DNA from 2 places in the Vibrio sp. NH-7 genome. Region 2 is predicted to be linked to the other one. Evidence: riboswitches for the same ligand, from Rfam matches in the RefSeq annotation. Region 2 holds a riboswitch; the other holds the start of a gene.

Region 1 (8,662 bases), 1.5 Mb from region 2:
TGGTTTTGCCTACTTTGATAGCAAACTGCCTTTTTCGATTTATGGTTTGAACGGTATTTTGCTGGCGCACCTGTTTTTTAATTTGCCCTATGCGAGTCGGCTTTTGCTGCAATCTTTAGAGTCCATCCCAGAAGAGCAGCACAAACTCTGTGCGCATCTTGGTATGGGGGCGTGGCAAAAGTTCGTTTGGGTTGAGTGGCCACGCATAAAGCAGCAGCTTGCTCATGTTTGTGGTTTAGTGTTTATGCTCTGCTTTACCAGTTTTGCGACCGTAATGGCGCTTGGTGGCGGACCAAAATCGACGACCATTGAACTCGCCATCTATCAAGCGATCAAATTTGATTTCGATTTGCAAGCCGGTGCGCTATTGGCGATATGGCAGATGACGCTTTGTGGCATCATGGCGCTGATCATTCAGCGTTTGGGTAAACCGATATCAGTAAGCTCCGTGAGTACTACGAACAACCCCTATTTAGCCGGTAATCATTGGCGCAATAAAGTGTGGGATTACAGTTGGATTGGGCTCGCCGCCATATTGGTTCTGCCTCCTTTGGCAATGGTCATTGTCAGCGGTATCAATAGCCATGCGGTCCAAGTCTTTACAGATCCGCGTTTTTGGCATGCACTTTGGGCATCGCTGAAAGTGGCGACCCTTGCGAGTATGATCGCTTTGTTGGCGGGTATTACCATCTTGATCACCAGTCGTCGACTCCGGCTTAATGCTCGAGCGCGGCAAGCGGATCATATTGAACTGATCGGCACCATTATTTTGGTCACCCCCGGCTTGGTTGTTTCGACTGGGTTGTTTTTGTTGCTGCGCTCATTTACGGATGTATTCAGTCTGGCTTTCGTGGTGGTCGTGGCGGTGAACGCGCTGATGGGGCTTCCCTATGTGATTAAAACGCTCTCTCAGCCGATGCTACAGGTCGAGCAACAGTATCAGTATGTGTGTGCAAGCCTTGGGATGAAAGGGTGGCAACGGTTTAAAGTGGTTGAGTGGCGGGCGCTTAAAAAACCGATGGCGCACGCATTTGCTATTAGCTTCATGTTTGCGATTGGCGATCTGAGCGCGATTGCCTTGTTTGGTAGTCAAGAATTTCGCACTCTACCACTCTATCTGTTCCAGTTGCTGGGAAGCTATCAGATGGATGCGGCGGCGGTCGTTTCCCTGACATTGCTTCTTCTCAGTGTTGGCTGTTTCACGCTCATCGAAACGTTGTTTAAAGCGAACAAAAAGGTCAATCATGTTATCTCTGACTAAAGTGGATTATTACTACCACAACGAGTTGTTTCATTTTGATGTATCCGTTGAACAAGGTTCGATCACCGCCTTGATGGGACCAAGTGGGGCGGGCAAGTCGACGTTGCTGGCATTAGTGGCGGGATTCATCGAGCCTGTCAGTGGTTCGATTAGCGTGGAAGGGCGTGACATTGTTGGTTTAGAACCGCACCGGCGACCTTTTGCGATGTTATTTCAGGAACACAACCTATTTGCTCACCTGACCGTCAGACAAAATATTGGGCTTGGTTTGCACCCTGGGCTAAAGCTCAGTGATGAGCAGCAACGGAAAGTGGAGTTGGCGGCGCAGCAAGTGGGCGTGGCTGACTATCTTGACCGATTGCCAGAGCAGTTATCTGGCGGGCAGCGTCAACGAGTCGCCTTGGCGCGCTGCTTTGTGCAGTCTCATCCAGTTTGGCTGCTCGATGAACCGTTTTCCGCGCTCGATCCTATCTTACGTGAAGAAATGTTATCGCTGGTGGCAAAGTTAGCCAAAGAGAGAAATATCACCGTGCTGATGGTGACGCACCACATCAGTGACGCTAAAGCCATTGGCTCCGATTTTATCTTTGTTGCCAACGGGCGAGTGGAAGTGGCAGCAGGCGTTGAACAGCTCGTTTCCAACCACAGTAACCAAGCATTGAGTGAGTTCGTCAGAGCAGGCGAATAGAGGGCTTAAAGAAAAAGGATTGATGTGCGTGCATCAATCCTTTTTGTATTTGGTGCTAAACGTCTTCGTCGCTCAGCGCTTTTAGAACTTGGAAGATTTCGCGGTAAGATTTCGCAGGCTTACCTGCTTTTTTCTCTTTTGCCGCTTGGCGAGCAAGTTGACGCAGGCGCTGGCGATCTGCGTTTGGATAGAGTTCCATTGCATCGCCAATGGCTGCATCACCCTCTTCAACAATGCGGTCACGCAACTGCTCTAGCTTATGCAGGTGCGCTGTTGCTTGTGAGTGCTTATTGCGAACCCTGTCTAATGCGGCTTGCAGTGGCTCAGGATCTTCAAAGCGCATCAATTTACCAATGTATTGCAGTTGGCGGCGACGCGCTTCGTTTTTGAATCGTTGCGCATCTTTGATTGCTTCTGCGAGATCTTCGCTAAGCGGAAACTTTTCCAGCACAGAAGGTTTTAGGCTCACGAGCTCTTCACCTAACTGCTGCAGTTCTTCCATGTCGCGTTTCATCTCGGTCTTACTTACCCAGATGATTTCTTCTTCCTCTTCCCATGGCGCTTTTTGGTTTTTACGTGCCATTTCTCTGCCTTAATTTGACCATCTATTTCTCTATTTTAACAAGAATCGTGGGGAGAAAGCGAAATTCTTGTTATCCTAGAGAGAACAAATCTTTAGAACTAAGTTGATATGGACGTAAGAGAGCAAGTTGCTCAACAGCGCGTTGAGTTAGAAGCCGCAGTCGCTAAAGCGTTAGAGATGGCGGCAGAGAAGTCTGATGGTGCAGAAGTCGCGATCACGAAAACCACTGGCCTAAGTGTCTCTACTCGCATGTGTGAAGTGGAAAATGTGGAATTCAACAGTGATGGTGCGTTGGGCATTACGGTTTACCGTGGTCAACGTAAGGGCAGTGCATCAACCTCTGACTTAAGTGAAAAAGCGATTCAACAAACCGTATTGGCTGCGCTCGATATTGCTCAGTATACCTCTGAAGACCCTTATGCTGGTCCTGCGCCTAAAGAGTTGATGGTCAAAGAGATCCCAGATTTGGATCTATTCCACCCAGACACGCCTGATCCAGATTATGCTGCTCAGGTCGCCATTGCCGCTGAGAAAGCGGCGCTTGAGTACAGCGACAAAATTAAACAAAGCGATGGTGCGAGTTACGATAGCCATTATGGGCTGAAGGTATATGGTAATAGCCATGGTTTACTGGCGAGTTATGCTTCGAGCCGTCACAGTACAAGTTGTTGTGTGATTGGTCAGGGCGCTAATGGTGAGATGGAGCGAGACTACGACTACACTTTGTCACGTCATAAAGACGATCTTTGGTCTCCTGAAGCGGTAGGGCTAAAAGCGGCAGAAAAAACCATCAGTCGTTTGGATGCGCAAAAGCTCAAAACGGGTCAATACCCGATCATGTTTGCTGCAGATGTGGCAACCGGTTTGATTGGTCATTTGGTGATGGCGATCAGCGGTGGCAACTTATACCGCAAATCCTCATTCTTGCTCGATCAACTGGGTGAAAAGGTTCTGCCTGATTGGTTTAACATCGCAGAAAAGCCTCATGTACTGCGTGGTCTTGCCTCTAGTCCCTTTGATAGTGAAGGCGTCTTCACCCGAGACAGAGAGATCATTACCGATGGCGTGCTAGCGACGTATCTGCTAACGAGCTACGCCGCACGTAAAATGGATATGACGCCAACAGGCCATGCTGGTGGTATTCATAACTGGTATGTGCAATCAACGGGGCAGAATTTCGAACAAATGCTGAAAGAGCTAGGCACAGGCTTATTGGTTACAGAGACCATGGGCCAAGGTGTCAATATCGTGACAGGCGATTATTCTCGTGGTGCGGCAGGCTTCTGGGTGGAGAATGGTCAGATCCAGTTCCCTGTGTCAGAAATTACCATTGCTGGCAATCTTAAACAGATGTTCCAGAACATTGTCGCTGTCGGTAATGATGTGGAAACGCGTTCACAAATTCAAACGGGTTCTATATTGCTTGAGTCTATGAAGGTGGCAGGCGAGTAGTAATCCCCTATATTTTGGCTTGAATAAAAAAGGTTGGCATAGTGCCAACCTTTTGTTTTTCTTAGCCCTCAAACAACTCAGTGTGCAGCTTTTGAATGGCTTGCTTTGAGACGGACTCATGCACTAGGAAGCAGAGGTTGTGCGGACTTGCACCGTAACAGATCATGCGTAGATTGAAGTCTTCTAATGTGCCAAAGACTTGCTTCGCGTAGCCTTTACTTTCGCTCATGTTGTTGCCGATAAGCGCTACCAGACATAAGTTGTGCTCTACGTCGACGCTACATAGCTCTTCTAACTCAATACGAGCGGCTTCCGGCAGCTGAGGCGCTCCGCCTGAGGTATCAGTTTGATCCAATGTGAGTGAGACGCTGATCTCTGAGGTCGTGATTAAATCCACCGATACCTTGTGCTTGGCTAGAATCTCAAAAACACGGGCTAAAAAGCCGTATGCGTGGAACATTTTTGCGCTGCGTAGTGTCACCATTGTCTGGTTGCAGCGAAGGGCTAATGCACGAAATAGCGGTGAGCTCTCCACTTGATGGCGAATCCAAGTCCCGCCCTTTTCTGGCTCTTTTGATGAGCCGACAAAAACTGGAATATCATGACGCAGTGCCGGAACGAGAGTCGATGGGTGTAAGATCTTCGCGCCAAAGTTTGCCATCTCAGAGGCTTCGCTAAAGCTGATTTCTGGGATTGGAGACGCTTTCGGTGCGATACGAGGATCGGTGGTGTAGATACCGGGAACGTCAGTCCAAATCTCCAAGCCTGACGCTTCAACCGCCTCCGCAATCAGTGCGGCGCTGTAGTCACTGCCGCCGCGACCTAGGGTTGTCGTATTGCCTTCTGCGTCTGAGCCGATAAAGCCTTGAGTGATCACTACGGATTCTTGGCATAGTGGAATGAGCTTTTCTTCGGCAAGCTGACGGATGCTATCTAGCTCTGGTTCTGCTTTGCCAAAGTTGCTGTCGGTGCGCAGTACATCTCGAATATCGAAACGTGTGGCGGCGATTCCTCGCTCTCTCATTAATTGGGTAAGCAGGTGAGTCGACATCAGCTCACCACACGCGACTAAGTGGTCTGTGAGCTTACGGCTAGCTTGGATTGAAGCGGCTTCTGCAAGGCTCGTCACCGTATCTAGAATGGTGTAGACCTCGGCTGCAGCCTGGGTTGAATCTTCGAGTTGGTCCAAAACAGCATTATGGATCTCAGCCAGTTTGGTTAATATTTCACTTCGATGTGTTTGGTCTTGCACACCATTGGCTAACTCGACCAATAAGTTGGTGACACCTGAACACGCACTGCTAACAACTAATTTGGTATTGGGGTTTGATTCGATAATGGCTGCACAGCGACTCATCGCCTCAAAATTTGCAACACTTGTCCCACCAAACTTAGCAACATTGAAACTGCCCACGGCATTTCTCCCACGACTTCCTGAAAATAAAACTGGGGGTTAACCCAACATCCGATGTTTGCTTGAAGAGAGAATGAGCGAAAAAGAGGTATTTTTGAAATGCTATTGACCTCAGAAGCTCATCATCAGGCTGTGCTGATGACAGTTGATGGGACTCAACCCAAGTCAACCGACAAACCAAAACCACACTTTTGGTTTACCTCGGCACTGCTCCCCCTCAATGTGTTGTCTCGGAATTGTGGTTCCACGACACATCTACCTGGGCAGTGCTCCTCTTCTGCAACAATTTAAGTTGCGTGGCATAAATATTCGCCACCTATCCAGCATTGAACGTTTTTATGTGACCAATGTCAACGGTATTTTGTAACTTTATGCTCTTGGTAAATTAACAAACTTGTGACACTGGTTTGACCTCAAGACTTTGGGCTAATTGCTGAGGCGTTTGAATTGGATTAAGGTGAATCAATAACCTTCAACAGAACAATAAAATAGTTTGCAAAAGGAGCTGCCAATGACGATTCAAAGTTTTATTCCACCTCACCGTATCCTGATGGGACCGGGACCTTCGGACATTTCACCTCAAGTGCTGCAGGCGTTGAGTCGTCCAACGGTTGGTCACTTGGATCCTCTATTTATCAAGATGATGGACGAACTTAAGCAGCTACTTAAGTATGCATTCCAAACGGAAAATGAATTCACGATTGCAGTTTCTGCGCCCGGGAGTGCAGGAATGGAAACTTGCTTCGTCAATTTGATTGAGCCAGGTGACAAAGTAATTGTTTGTCGAAATGGCGTATTTGGCGAGCGCATGAGAGAAAACGTCGTCCGTGCAGGCGGTGTGGTTGAGCTTGTTGACGACGAGTGGGGCGCACCGGTCTCGGTAGAGAAAGTGGAACAGGCTCTGAAAGCCAACCCAGATGCGAAGATTCTTGCTTTTGTTCATGCTGAAACCTCGACAGGTGCTTGCAGTGATGCAGAGGCTCTCGGTAAGCTCGCTAAGCAGCACGGCGTGTTATCGATTGTGGACGCGGTAACGTCTTTAGGTGGCGTTCCACTAAAAGTTGATGAGTGGCAGTTGGATGCGGTTTATTCCGGTAGCCAGAAATGTTTGTCGTGTGTGCCAGGTTTATCGCCAGTGACACTCTCCCAAGCAGCCATTGATAAAATCCAAGCGAGAAAGACACCAGTCCAGAGTTGGTTCCTTGATCAAAGCCTTGTGTTGGGGTATTGGAGCGGGGAAGGCAAGCGCAGCTACCATCACACTGCACCTGTTAATAGCCTTTATGCGCTTCATGAATCTCTGCTCATTTTGCAAAATGAAGGGTTAGAAAACGCTTGGCAACGCCATCTCGAGATGCACGAAAAGCTAAAAGCTGGATTAGAGAAGCTGGGTTTTGAATTTGTTGTTGAGGAGCGATCTCGTTTGCCTCAGTTGAACGCAATTTACGTACCTCAAGGGGTAGACGAGGCTAAAGTGCGTAGCCACTTGCTTGATACTTATAATCTAGAAATTGGCGCGGGCTTAGGTGCTCTCGCAGGAAAAGCTTGGCGTATCGGCCTAATGGGATACGGAGCGAGATCGGAGAATGTCGCTCTTTGTTTGAGAGCACTAGAAGAGTCAATGACTCAATGAATGACAAGGCGACCTAAGGTCGCCTTTCTTTATTCTGCTGGTTTACTTGCCTCTGTGGCCAGTGCGTCGATGTTTGGTGGAACATACTGCACTTCACTAAAGTCGCGATTTGGGAATAGGAACTGTGCTTCACTTCGGATCTGCTGCGCTTTCTCTTCTTCGCCAATACCTTGATAAGCCAGGATCAGGTTGTTATAGAAAGCGGGCCTTGGTTTGTTTTTGATGATCTCCAGTGACCAGTCGATGTATGGCTGAATAAACTCAGGGTCATGTTTATACAGGCCAATATTGAGATAAGTGCTGTAAATGTCCCAGTCATATCGATCTTGCCATGCAATTGGGTTGGTGACTTGATTCAAAATCTCAGGATCTTTTGGGTTAGACTTTTCAAACTGAGTGAGAATGTAATTGGTATGCAGGGCACTCACCATATAAAAGCTAACTAAGATGGGCATTACCAAACTGGACACACGCAGTCCAGTTTGAGAAACAAAACTAAAGGTCACGCTCCGATACTTATTGGCTCTTTGGTCAACCCAATAGAGTAGAGTGATGAAGGTGATCCAATGGATCGCCGAGTGATAGAAGGGGTATTCCAACTGCGAATGCAGCACAATTGGAATGAACAACGCAAAGAGCGCCAACCGGGTGCCTTTTTTACCTTGATAGACCCTTATCAATACTAGAGTGGCCGCTAAGAAAATAGCCAGTATTGGCACTAAGCCACCTTCAACGCCCCAATACAAGAGCTCGTTGTGTGGATGGTCAAGAGCGGGGAGGCCTGGATGATACTCTGGATTAAGTTGATGTTGGCGAGCGCTATAGACAATGTATTCAGACTCAAATTTGCCATAACCATATCCGGAAAACGGCTTCTCGATTAGCATATCTAGCGCTTGAGGAATGTGGTATTCCCTTGGACTTTTAAGGTTTACTTTTTGAGCCGATAGGTTTTTGGGTGAATCTACATTATGTTGAGCGATATTTGGTATCAAGCCCAGCATCATCCCTAAACTGAGTGAGATAACCCAACCCCAAAAACGTTTCTTGGTTGCGAATCTGTAGAGATAAGGCAGTACCCCTAGGATCACAAGAATCGCACTTAGCCATCCCGTTCGCGACGCAAGTACTATAAGTAGGGGGACGGTGAGTGCAGGGATTACATACAGAAGTGCAACATCACTGATTTTGGTTTGATATTTAATCGGTTGTCGCGTTAGTAGGTAGCCTGATATAGCAAGCCCTGTTGCGAGAAAAGTTGCCATGACATTGGGCTGCTGAAAAATTCCATAAGGGCGGTTGATTACCGTGTTGTAGCCAATAAGGTTGTCGGGCTCTAATAGTAAGTATTGCACCCAACCAAAGAGAGCTTCAATGGTAACGGCGATGACGATGAACCATAGCAAGCGCTGCTTCTGTTTATTGCTGAAACGAAACTGTTGCAAGACGACGAACAGCAGATAGCCTGCCCATAAGCCAGTTAACTTGCCAATAGAGAGCTCCACAACCGAATTTGGATAGAAAACAGGTAACGTGATAAGCAGACAGCAAATGAAGAAAGCAATCGTGAGCTTGTTGTAACGCAAGGCTCCCTCGGTTCCGACTTGATAAAGGCCAATAGCGAGAGCAAA
Region 2 (8,662 bases):
CTTTGATTTGGTCTAACTTCTCAGCTGGCGCGTGTAGCATGATGTACTTAGACTCTTTCGCTTGCTGTACGCCCTGCATACGAGTCAGGAGCTTTTCAATTAGCGCGACTTTGTCTGCGTCGAACTCACCAGTACGTTGAATCAGTGTCGCTTTTGATTTGAAGATGATCTCAGCTTCTTTAAGGCCATTCGCTTCCAACGTTGCACCAGTAGAAACTAAGTCAGCAATGGCATCAGCAAGACCCGCACGAGGGGCAACTTCTACTGAACCTGTCAGCATACATGTTGAGAATGGAACGCCCGCTTCATCCATGTAAGCTTTTAATAGCTGCGGGTAAGTTGTGGCAATACGTTTTCCAGCAAGGTCTTGAGGGCCGTTATACTCTTCGTCTTTATCGATTGCGATAGACAAACGGCAACCACCGAAATCAAGTCGACGAAGTTGAACAAATTCAGACGGCTCACCCAACGCTTTACGATCGAGACGAACTTCTTCCAGTTCGTTTTCGCCAATGAAGCCTAGGTCAACCACACCATCCATAATCAGACCTGGAATATCGTCGTCACGGACTAACAGCAAGTCAATTGGCATATTTTCTGAATGAACAACTAATCGCTCACCCATAACATTGAACTTCACGCCACATTTTTTAAGTAGAGCTTGGCTCTCTTTGCTGAGGCGACCTTTTTTCTGAATTGCGATTCTTAGGCGTTGTGTTTGCATTGCTGTAATCCCTGTGCAAATATTTGAAATTTATGAAATTTTACGTTAATCGAATACTAAAAAACCCTCGGAAGAGTTGGTCTCCCGAGGGTTCTAAATCTTGTAGTTTACGATTTTAGCCTCCGGGAGTTTCCTGCCTCCCGGGTATGCGCGCATCTCCCGAAAGACTAGACTGGGTGATGATGGTGATGAATGTTCATTACTGTTGGACGCATACTTATATAGCTCTTCGTGTTCGCTTTGTTGATATCCACACTAACTAAGGTGTAAACATTTTTCAACCATTTATTTAAACTTTTTTCCATTTGTATATGACAATTAAAAAAGGGAGCCGAAGCTCCCTTTTTAACATGATGCACTATTGCTCAGTTAAGCATTTTGACAACTGGCCATTTTCGATTTAGACAGGACAGATAGCAATACACAAACCGCTACAAACGCCACAGACGAGACGGCAAACGAAATACCGACCGACGCCGTCATACCCAATGTGATGAAACCAATGCAGGATACGGCTGCAACAGACAAGGCGTAAGGTAGCTGTGTCGCAACGTGATCAATGTGATTACAACGTGCGCCTGTCGAAGACAGAATGGTCGTATCTGAGATTGGTGAACAGTGATCACCAAATACCGAACCGGCTAAAACAGCACTTAGCATCGGAAGCATTAACGCAAGATCGGTTGCGCCAGCCATATCACCTGCGATTGGTAACATGATACCAAACGTACCCCATGATGTGCCCGTCGAGAACGCCATCAAGCCAGACAATAGGAACAAGATTACAGGTAACCAGTGTGGGTTAATATTGCCTTGCGCAAGCGTTGACAGATATTTACCTGTGTTCATGTCGCCAATGACAGAACCAATTGTCCATGCGAAGACTAGGATAAGAATTGCGCCAAACATTGATTTGGCACCGATCCAAAGCGTACGGCCAATTTCCGATGCGGCGATACCTTGTTTGAATACCGTGAATAGAGCAACCGCTAGGCCAACCAAACCACCGTAAATTAAAGAGGTACCAACATCAGTATTCTCAAACGCGCCCAATAGATTGAACTCAATACCGTCTGAAGCCAACGCTTGACCACCGGTATAAAGCATTGACGCAACCGTCGCAATAATTAGGAAAACAATCGGCAAAACAAGATCAGACACTTTGCCGCCTTCGCTTTCGCGGATATCTAGCTCTTCGTTCAGCTCATGAGCTTCCTCGGTATCATTCTCTTGGTCTTTGTCAAAACCTCGGCCCTGAGACGCAGCGATCTCGTGGTCACGCATCTTGCCAATATCTAAGCCAAACCAAGCCACAGCGAATACCATCAATAGCGCAAAGATTGCGTAGAAGTTCATCGGAACCAAACGTAAGTATGCGCCCAATGCCGAGTATTCTGTAATGCCGTGTGAGACAAGAATGCCGCCGATGATTGTCATGATGTAAGCACCCCAGCTAGACGCAGGCATGATCACACACATAGGTGCCGCTGTAGAATCGAGGATATAAGCAAGCTTAGCGCGAGACACGTAGAAACGGTCAGTAACAGGTCGAGAGATTGCCCCTACCGCTAAACTATTAAAGTAGTCATCGACGAAGATGAACACGCCAAGAAACGCAGCCAAAAGCTTAGAACCACGTTTGCTTTTCACGCGTGTCTGCGCCCACTCAGCAAAAGCGCGAGTACCACCCGACAGTGTTAACAGCGCAGTCATCATACCGAGCAACAATAGGAAGCCGACAATACTCATGTTCCAAGTGTTAATCCCACCGTCTTCGATGAACACACTAGATACAGTAGAGCCAACATATCCAAGCGCATTACCCAATGAGTAGTCATTAAGCAAGACAGCACCAAGAACAATACCGACACCTAGAGAAACAAGTACGCGACGCGTAACAATAGCAAGACTCAACGCCACTAAAGGAGGCAAAAGAGATAAAGGAGATGATGCAAAATCAATTAAATTCATGATCTTCAAAAACCAGTAATAAATGGTTAGAGATCTACTGCAGACTAATTGAAGGAACTCATTTCCAAACAATTAACTAAAAATAAGCGACAGGCAAGCGAATGCTTACCCAGCCCTACAGTAGCGCTCCATAGTTTTACAAATTATAGACTATGGCAGTGTTACCCCTTTCGAGTGTAACCCCAGCAAGCATCGTTGATTTGATAGCCCACTTCGGCGAAATAACCTTTCCTACTTGTTCATTGGCATCACCCCAACAAGCATTACTTATTTATTCCGCGCCTCTACCGCACATGCTGAAACTTTAAACTATCGAAAAGTCATTTTAACAATAATTTAACCAGCATAATGCATTAGGTTCCGCTTATTGTACTTAAGTCACACTTCTTTTCAATACATCGTGCCAGATTTATTGTTAAAAATATTTTTATGCCGAAAAGATTAACCTTCCAACTTTTGTGCATAGACATTCTTTGCATACCATCTCATACAACTAAGGAATGACTATCTTGGTAAGCATCTAAAATAGACATTAATAATGTGGCACCTAAAAATTCAAATGTTTGTCGCCGACTATTTTTTGACGATTTGTTTATTCTTAAATTAGAAACAGTTTCCAATATATGAAACCAAATACTTAATCATGAGTTGATTATTTATCAATATGGTCTAAACCAGCCAGTAAAAACTAAACTAGGTCACGAAAACTTGCGTAAAAAAATACAAATCTTCTGCGATGAATTATATTTGTCAGGATTTAACTAAATTTACATTCTATATATTGTAATATCCATTTTTCAGGATTATTATCTTTCATATTAGGCACTCCTTATAAAAGTGAGATTTAAATATGTCGGAACTAACAAAAACACTATTAAACATTCGCAGCTTGCGTGCTTTCTCTCGTGAATTAACACTGGAGCAATTGGAAGAAGCACTAGAAAAATTGACGACAGTTGTAGAAGAACGCCGAGAAGCAGAAGAAGCAGAACGTGCGGCAGCAGCTGAGCAAGAAGCTAAACTGTCGGCTATTGCAGAGCAAATCGCAAAAGATGGCATCGATGTAGAAGCATTGATTTCTGCGCTTGCTGGTGACTCAAAAGCAAAAACTAAAGCGAAATCAAAGCGTGCGCCTCGCCCTGCGAAGTACAAATACACCGATGCGAATGGCGAAGAAAAAACTTGGACTGGCCAAGGTCGTACACCTTCAGCAATTCAAGAACAATTAGATGCAGGTAAATCACTAGACGATTTCCTTATCTAAAATACGTAAAAACAAAAAAGCGCCTTCATGGCGCTTTTTTTATAAGTCAAAAACCTCATAATTTTGAGGCTTTCTTTTCTATCGTTCCCAATACGCTTCTTCCAAGCTGTCTTCTCTTTCAGGCAAGCCTTTAGACAAACGTGGCGAGTGTTGTACCAGAACTTCATAGCTAGCACGGTTTGAATACTTGCATACCTGAGAAAACGACGAGTAAGTCAAATAAGCATGGGCATGTTTGCTTGAGTTAGGCACGTTTTCTTTGTGATACTTGTTTGCCGCCATGTCGTGCAGTAAGGCAGATAACGCTGCATCCCCTGCACCATTTGTATTTTTAATCTTCTCAGGCCCACCCATATAAGGTGAAATATGCGAATACACTTTAATTGGGTTTTCGCAGTTATCTTTTACTGCTGGTCGACTAAATTCAAAACGGTTAAATTCTGCGATACTACCTGGCAATAAAGGTAGAGAAGTCTCGCGCTTAGCCGCTTCTTCAGTATAGCCAGCCATAAACAAGCCAACAGGACCAGCGGTACATAGCACCAAGTCCACCCAATCAAGCGCTTTATCAGACGCAGCCAATGGGTCAGACTCGCCCGTCAGAGCTTCAGCTTCATCTTCATTCATGGCCACAACAGAAACGTGGTCACGCAAGAAAGCTTGCCAAAATTGAGGATCGTCTTGAATGACAAATTTGGTACCTAACGTAAGTACTACCGGTACTTCATGCTTTTTAGCGTACTCAATCGCGCGCATTGTCGCTTCTGGCATCGGGTCGCCCTCTTTACAACGTACCAAATAGGCCGTTAATACCAGCGCAGACGCGTTTTTAAAGATTTTTTCAGGAATGCTATCAGGGTGAAGTTGGTTCATCTGGCCTTCACTGATCGCAAAAGTACGCTCACCATCTTCGGTAATGAGTGCAAAGCAACGTCCAATCGCGCCCTCAACCCCTTGCAGGTAATTCAAATCCATTCGGCTGGATGTATTACACAGATAACGATAGCCATAGCTGCCAATTTTAATATCTTGGCTCATCACCCCTAGTAGCGTTGAACGATCATCAGCAAGAACAGAATAGTTGTGTAGCGTATTACCAATGGTGCCGCCTGCATATTCATTGGTGATAAGCTCGTTCTGTTTCAGCTCAACATATAAAGCTTCTGCCGTGACATCGTCGATAACTAATGAGTGTCCCTTACTCAAGTTATATTTTTCGATTAGCTCTGAACTCACCTTTGCTTCAATATCAACCAAGGTTTGATCAATACCGATAATGTGGGTGCGAGACATTTTCTTGCTTTCTTGTGCTTGGCTCACCAAAGGATCGCGTGCGTGTACGGGAAAGTAGTGTTTCGATTTACGTTGGCCAGGAAATTTCATAGCTATATTCTGTGGTAAAGGATTCGAGTAAGGGATGAAAGGATGCCGGATTCTACCGCGCACAATTGGGCGCGGCAACAATCGCAAGCATAGCAAACGTTTGCAGGCATAATTAATTTACGAACGTTTCAGAACGTTTTAAATAAGAGGAAGTTATTCCCCTTCCATGAAGCTCAAATCAGGCAAACGATCTAGGTTTTCAGAGTAGCGTTTAAGATTAAATTCCCCGTCGTTTTTCATTACATCGAATATTTCAATCGACATGGCACAGGCCATCATTGCTACGGCTTCATCACGCGGGGTTCCTGTCATCATCAACCGCATGAGGGTCTCTTTGACTTTAATAGGGTTGCCATCTTCCAATTGATTCTCGACCACTTCGATCAAATGGGATTCTTCTAAAACTTGGTTTTCTTCACTCATTTGTTTAACCCGTTAGGCTTGATTTTCGGCAACTATGCCATATATAGACACTCTATTGTTAAAAAAGCGCAGATATAGTGATTAACAGAACAAAATTCGCTCTGTTTTCGAAGTGTGAGTCCGATCTCGGATCTGTCACCTCGAACGGCTTTCTGTTAGAATCTGCGTCCAGTTAATTTAAGTGGTGTTAAGTAATGTCTGACAACAGCCAAAAGAAAGTCATCGTCGGTATGTCCGGCGGCGTTGATTCATCTGTTTCTGCGTACCTGCTACAACAGCAAGGTTACCAAGTAGAAGGCCTGTTCATGAAGAACTGGGAAGAAGATGACAATGAGGAGTATTGCACGGCAGCTGAAGATCTAGCTGACGCTCAAGCAGTGTGTGACAAGTTAGGCATTCACCTTCACACCATCAACTTTGCGGCTGAGTACTGGGATAATGTATTCGAATATTTCCTTGCGGAATACAAAGCAGGACGAACGCCAAACCCAGACATTCTTTGTAACAAAGAAATCAAGTTTAAAGCCTTCCTAGAGTTTGCAGATGAAGTACTCGACGCGGATTATATCGCCATGGGGCATTATGTTCGCCGCACTTTCCCAACTCAGGAAGAGCTTGATGCGGGAGCAAAACCTGAGATGCTGCGTGGTCTGGACAGTAATAAAGACCAAAGTTACTTCCTATATACACTAAGCAGTGACCAAGTTGCCCGTAGTCTGTTCCCTGTTGGTGAGCTTGAAAAGCCTGAAGTTCGACGCATCGCGGAAGAGCAAGATCTCATCACCGCGAAGAAAAAAGACTCAACAGGTATCTGCTTCATCGGTGAACGTAAGTTTACTGAATTCCTTGGCAAATACCTACCCGCGCAGCCAGGCAACATCGAAACGCCTGAAGGCAAAGTTATCGGTAAACACCAAGGGTTGATGTACCATACTTTGGGCCAACGTAAAGGGCTTCACATCGGTGGTCAAAAAGGCGGCGGTGGTAATGAAGAGCCTTGGTTTGTTGGCGACAAAGACCTAAAACGCAACGTATTGATTGCCGTTCAGGGTAAAGATCACCCTCTTCTAAAATCAGAAGGCTTGATCGCTTCCCAACTCCACTGGGTAGATCGCACACCAATTACTGATGTTTTGAAGTGCACGGTAAAAACACGTTACCGTCAAACAGATATACCTTGTACAATCATCCCAATTGATGATGAAAACATTAAAGTTATTTTTGATGAGCCTCAGATCGCCGTCACCCCTGGTCAATCTGCGGTATTCTACCAAGGCGAAGTCTGTCTTGGTGGTGGTATTATCGAAAAACGCATTTAATTTACGCTTACATTTAGGAGTATGACTACGTGGCTAACGCATTATATGACCGCACCATCGCATTCGCAGGAATTTGCCAAGCCGTTGCTTTGGTCCAACAAGTAGCGAAAAACGGTCACTGCGACAACGACGCGTTTGAAACGTCTCTCAAAGCGATCATGAACACGAACCCGAGCAATACGGTAAGTGTATTTGGCCGCGAGTCAGATCTTAAACTGGGTTTAGAATGTTTAGTCAAGGGCATTGACAGTACGCCAACTGGCAGCGAAATTACCCGTTACATCATTAGCTTGATGGCATTAGAACGTAAGCTAAGCGGACGTAATGATGCTATGGCACAGCTAGGTGATCGCATCCAAATGCTAGAGCGCCAACTTGACCATTTCGAGCTACTCGACGAGCAAATGCTCAGCAATCTCGCGAGTGTCTATCTTGATGTAGTGAGCCCTATTGGCCCCCGAATTCAAGTTACGGGCACCCCATCTGTACTCCAACAGACGACCAACCAACACAAAGTAAGAGCGCTGCTTCTTTCCGGTATTCGCTGCTCTGTCCTTTGGCGTCAAGTTGGAGGCAAACGCCGCCACCTGATTTTTGGGCGTAAGAAGATGGTCGAACAAGCTCAAATCCTGTTAGCAAGAATGCAATAATCACTATGAGCTCGCGACTTGTCGCGAGCTCTTCGTTTATACCAAAAAACTTCGTATCAAAGACAACCAAGGCAAACGTTTGCGCAATGCTAGTGACAAACGCTTTCGATATTGGTATAAAGCTCACGAAATTTAGAAACTCAATTCAGGAGAACATCATGGAACTGTCAGCATTGACTGCTGTTTCACCAGTAGACGGTCGTTACGGAAGCAAGACAATTGCGTTACGCGAAATTTTCAGTGAATACGGTCTACTAAAGTACCGTACTATCGTTGAAATCCGCTGGCTACAAAAGCTTGCTGCTACTGCTGAAATTGCAGAAGTGCCAGCGTTTAGCGCAGAAGCAAACCAATTCCTAGACGACCTTGCTGCAAACTTCTCAGAAGAAGACGCGCGCCGTATCAAAGAGATCGAGCGTACAACTAACCACGACGTAAAAGCGGTTGAGTACTTCCTAAAAGAGAAAGTAGCAGACGTTCCTGAACTGCACGCAGTAAACGAGTTCTTCCACTTCGCATGTACTTCTGAAGACATCAACAACACATCACACGCTCTAATGCTTAAAGAAGCGCGTGAGAACGTGATTCTTCCAGAAATCCGTAACCTAATCGACGCTATCAAAGCGCTAGCAGTGGAATACCGCGATATTCCTCTACTATCTCGTACACACGGTCAGCCTGCTTCTCCATCTACTATGGGTAAAGAAATGGCAAACGTGGCGTACCGTATGGAGCGTCAATTCAAGCAAATCGAAAACGTTGAGATTCTAGCGAAAATCAACGGTGCAGTAGGTAACTACAACGCACACCTTTCTGCTTACCCAGAGCTAGATTGGCACAAGTTCTCTGAAGAGTTCATCACTGAGTCTCTAGGCGTTACTTGGAACCCTTACACAACTCAAATCGAACCGCACGATTACATCGCTGA

What was found. A riboswitch is a leader RNA that binds a small molecule or an ion and turns the genes downstream of it on or off. The one in region 2 is predicted to bind lysine.
Region 1: it holds a riboswitch for lysine, as region 2 does, so the genes downstream of both, lysC (lysine-sensitive aspartokinase 3) here and tet(35) (tetracycline efflux Na+/H+ antiporter family transporter Tet(35)) in region 2, are expected to answer to the same signal.

What each region holds. Positions count from the first base shown of each region.
Region 1 is NZ_CM132187.1:2,701,378-2,710,039, reverse strand. Features, by position in the region: gene thiP (thiamine/thiamine pyrophosphate ABC transporter permease ThiP) at 1-1,261, shown strand, start outside; gene thiQ (thiamine ABC transporter ATP-binding protein) at 1,245-1,949, shown strand; gene yjgA (ribosome biogenesis factor YjgA) at 2,005-2,532, opposite strand; gene pmbA (metalloprotease PmbA) at 2,641-3,984, shown strand; gene lysC (lysine-sensitive aspartokinase 3) at 4,046-5,398, opposite strand; lysine riboswitch at 5,506-5,683, opposite strand; gene ACUALS_RS12500 (pyridoxal-phosphate-dependent aminotransferase family protein) at 5,910-7,031, shown strand; gene ACUALS_RS12495 (PglL family O-oligosaccharyltransferase) at 7,061-8,662, opposite strand, start outside.
Region 2 is NZ_CM132187.1:1,197,916-1,206,577, reverse strand. Features, by position in the region: gene hisG (ATP phosphoribosyltransferase) at 1-724, opposite strand, end outside; His leader region at 780-916, opposite strand; gene tet(35) (tetracycline efflux Na+/H+ antiporter family transporter Tet(35)) at 1,094-2,695, opposite strand; lysine riboswitch at 2,809-2,990, opposite strand; gene ACUALS_RS05690 (H-NS family histone-like protein) at 3,546-3,959, shown strand; gene ACUALS_RS05685 (inosine/guanosine kinase) at 4,038-5,342, opposite strand; gene ACUALS_RS05680 (hypothetical protein) at 5,496-5,765, opposite strand; gene mnmA (tRNA 2-thiouridine(34) synthase MnmA) at 5,960-7,084, shown strand; gene hflD (high frequency lysogenization protein HflD) at 7,114-7,734, shown strand; gene purB (adenylosuccinate lyase) at 7,893-8,662, shown strand, end outside.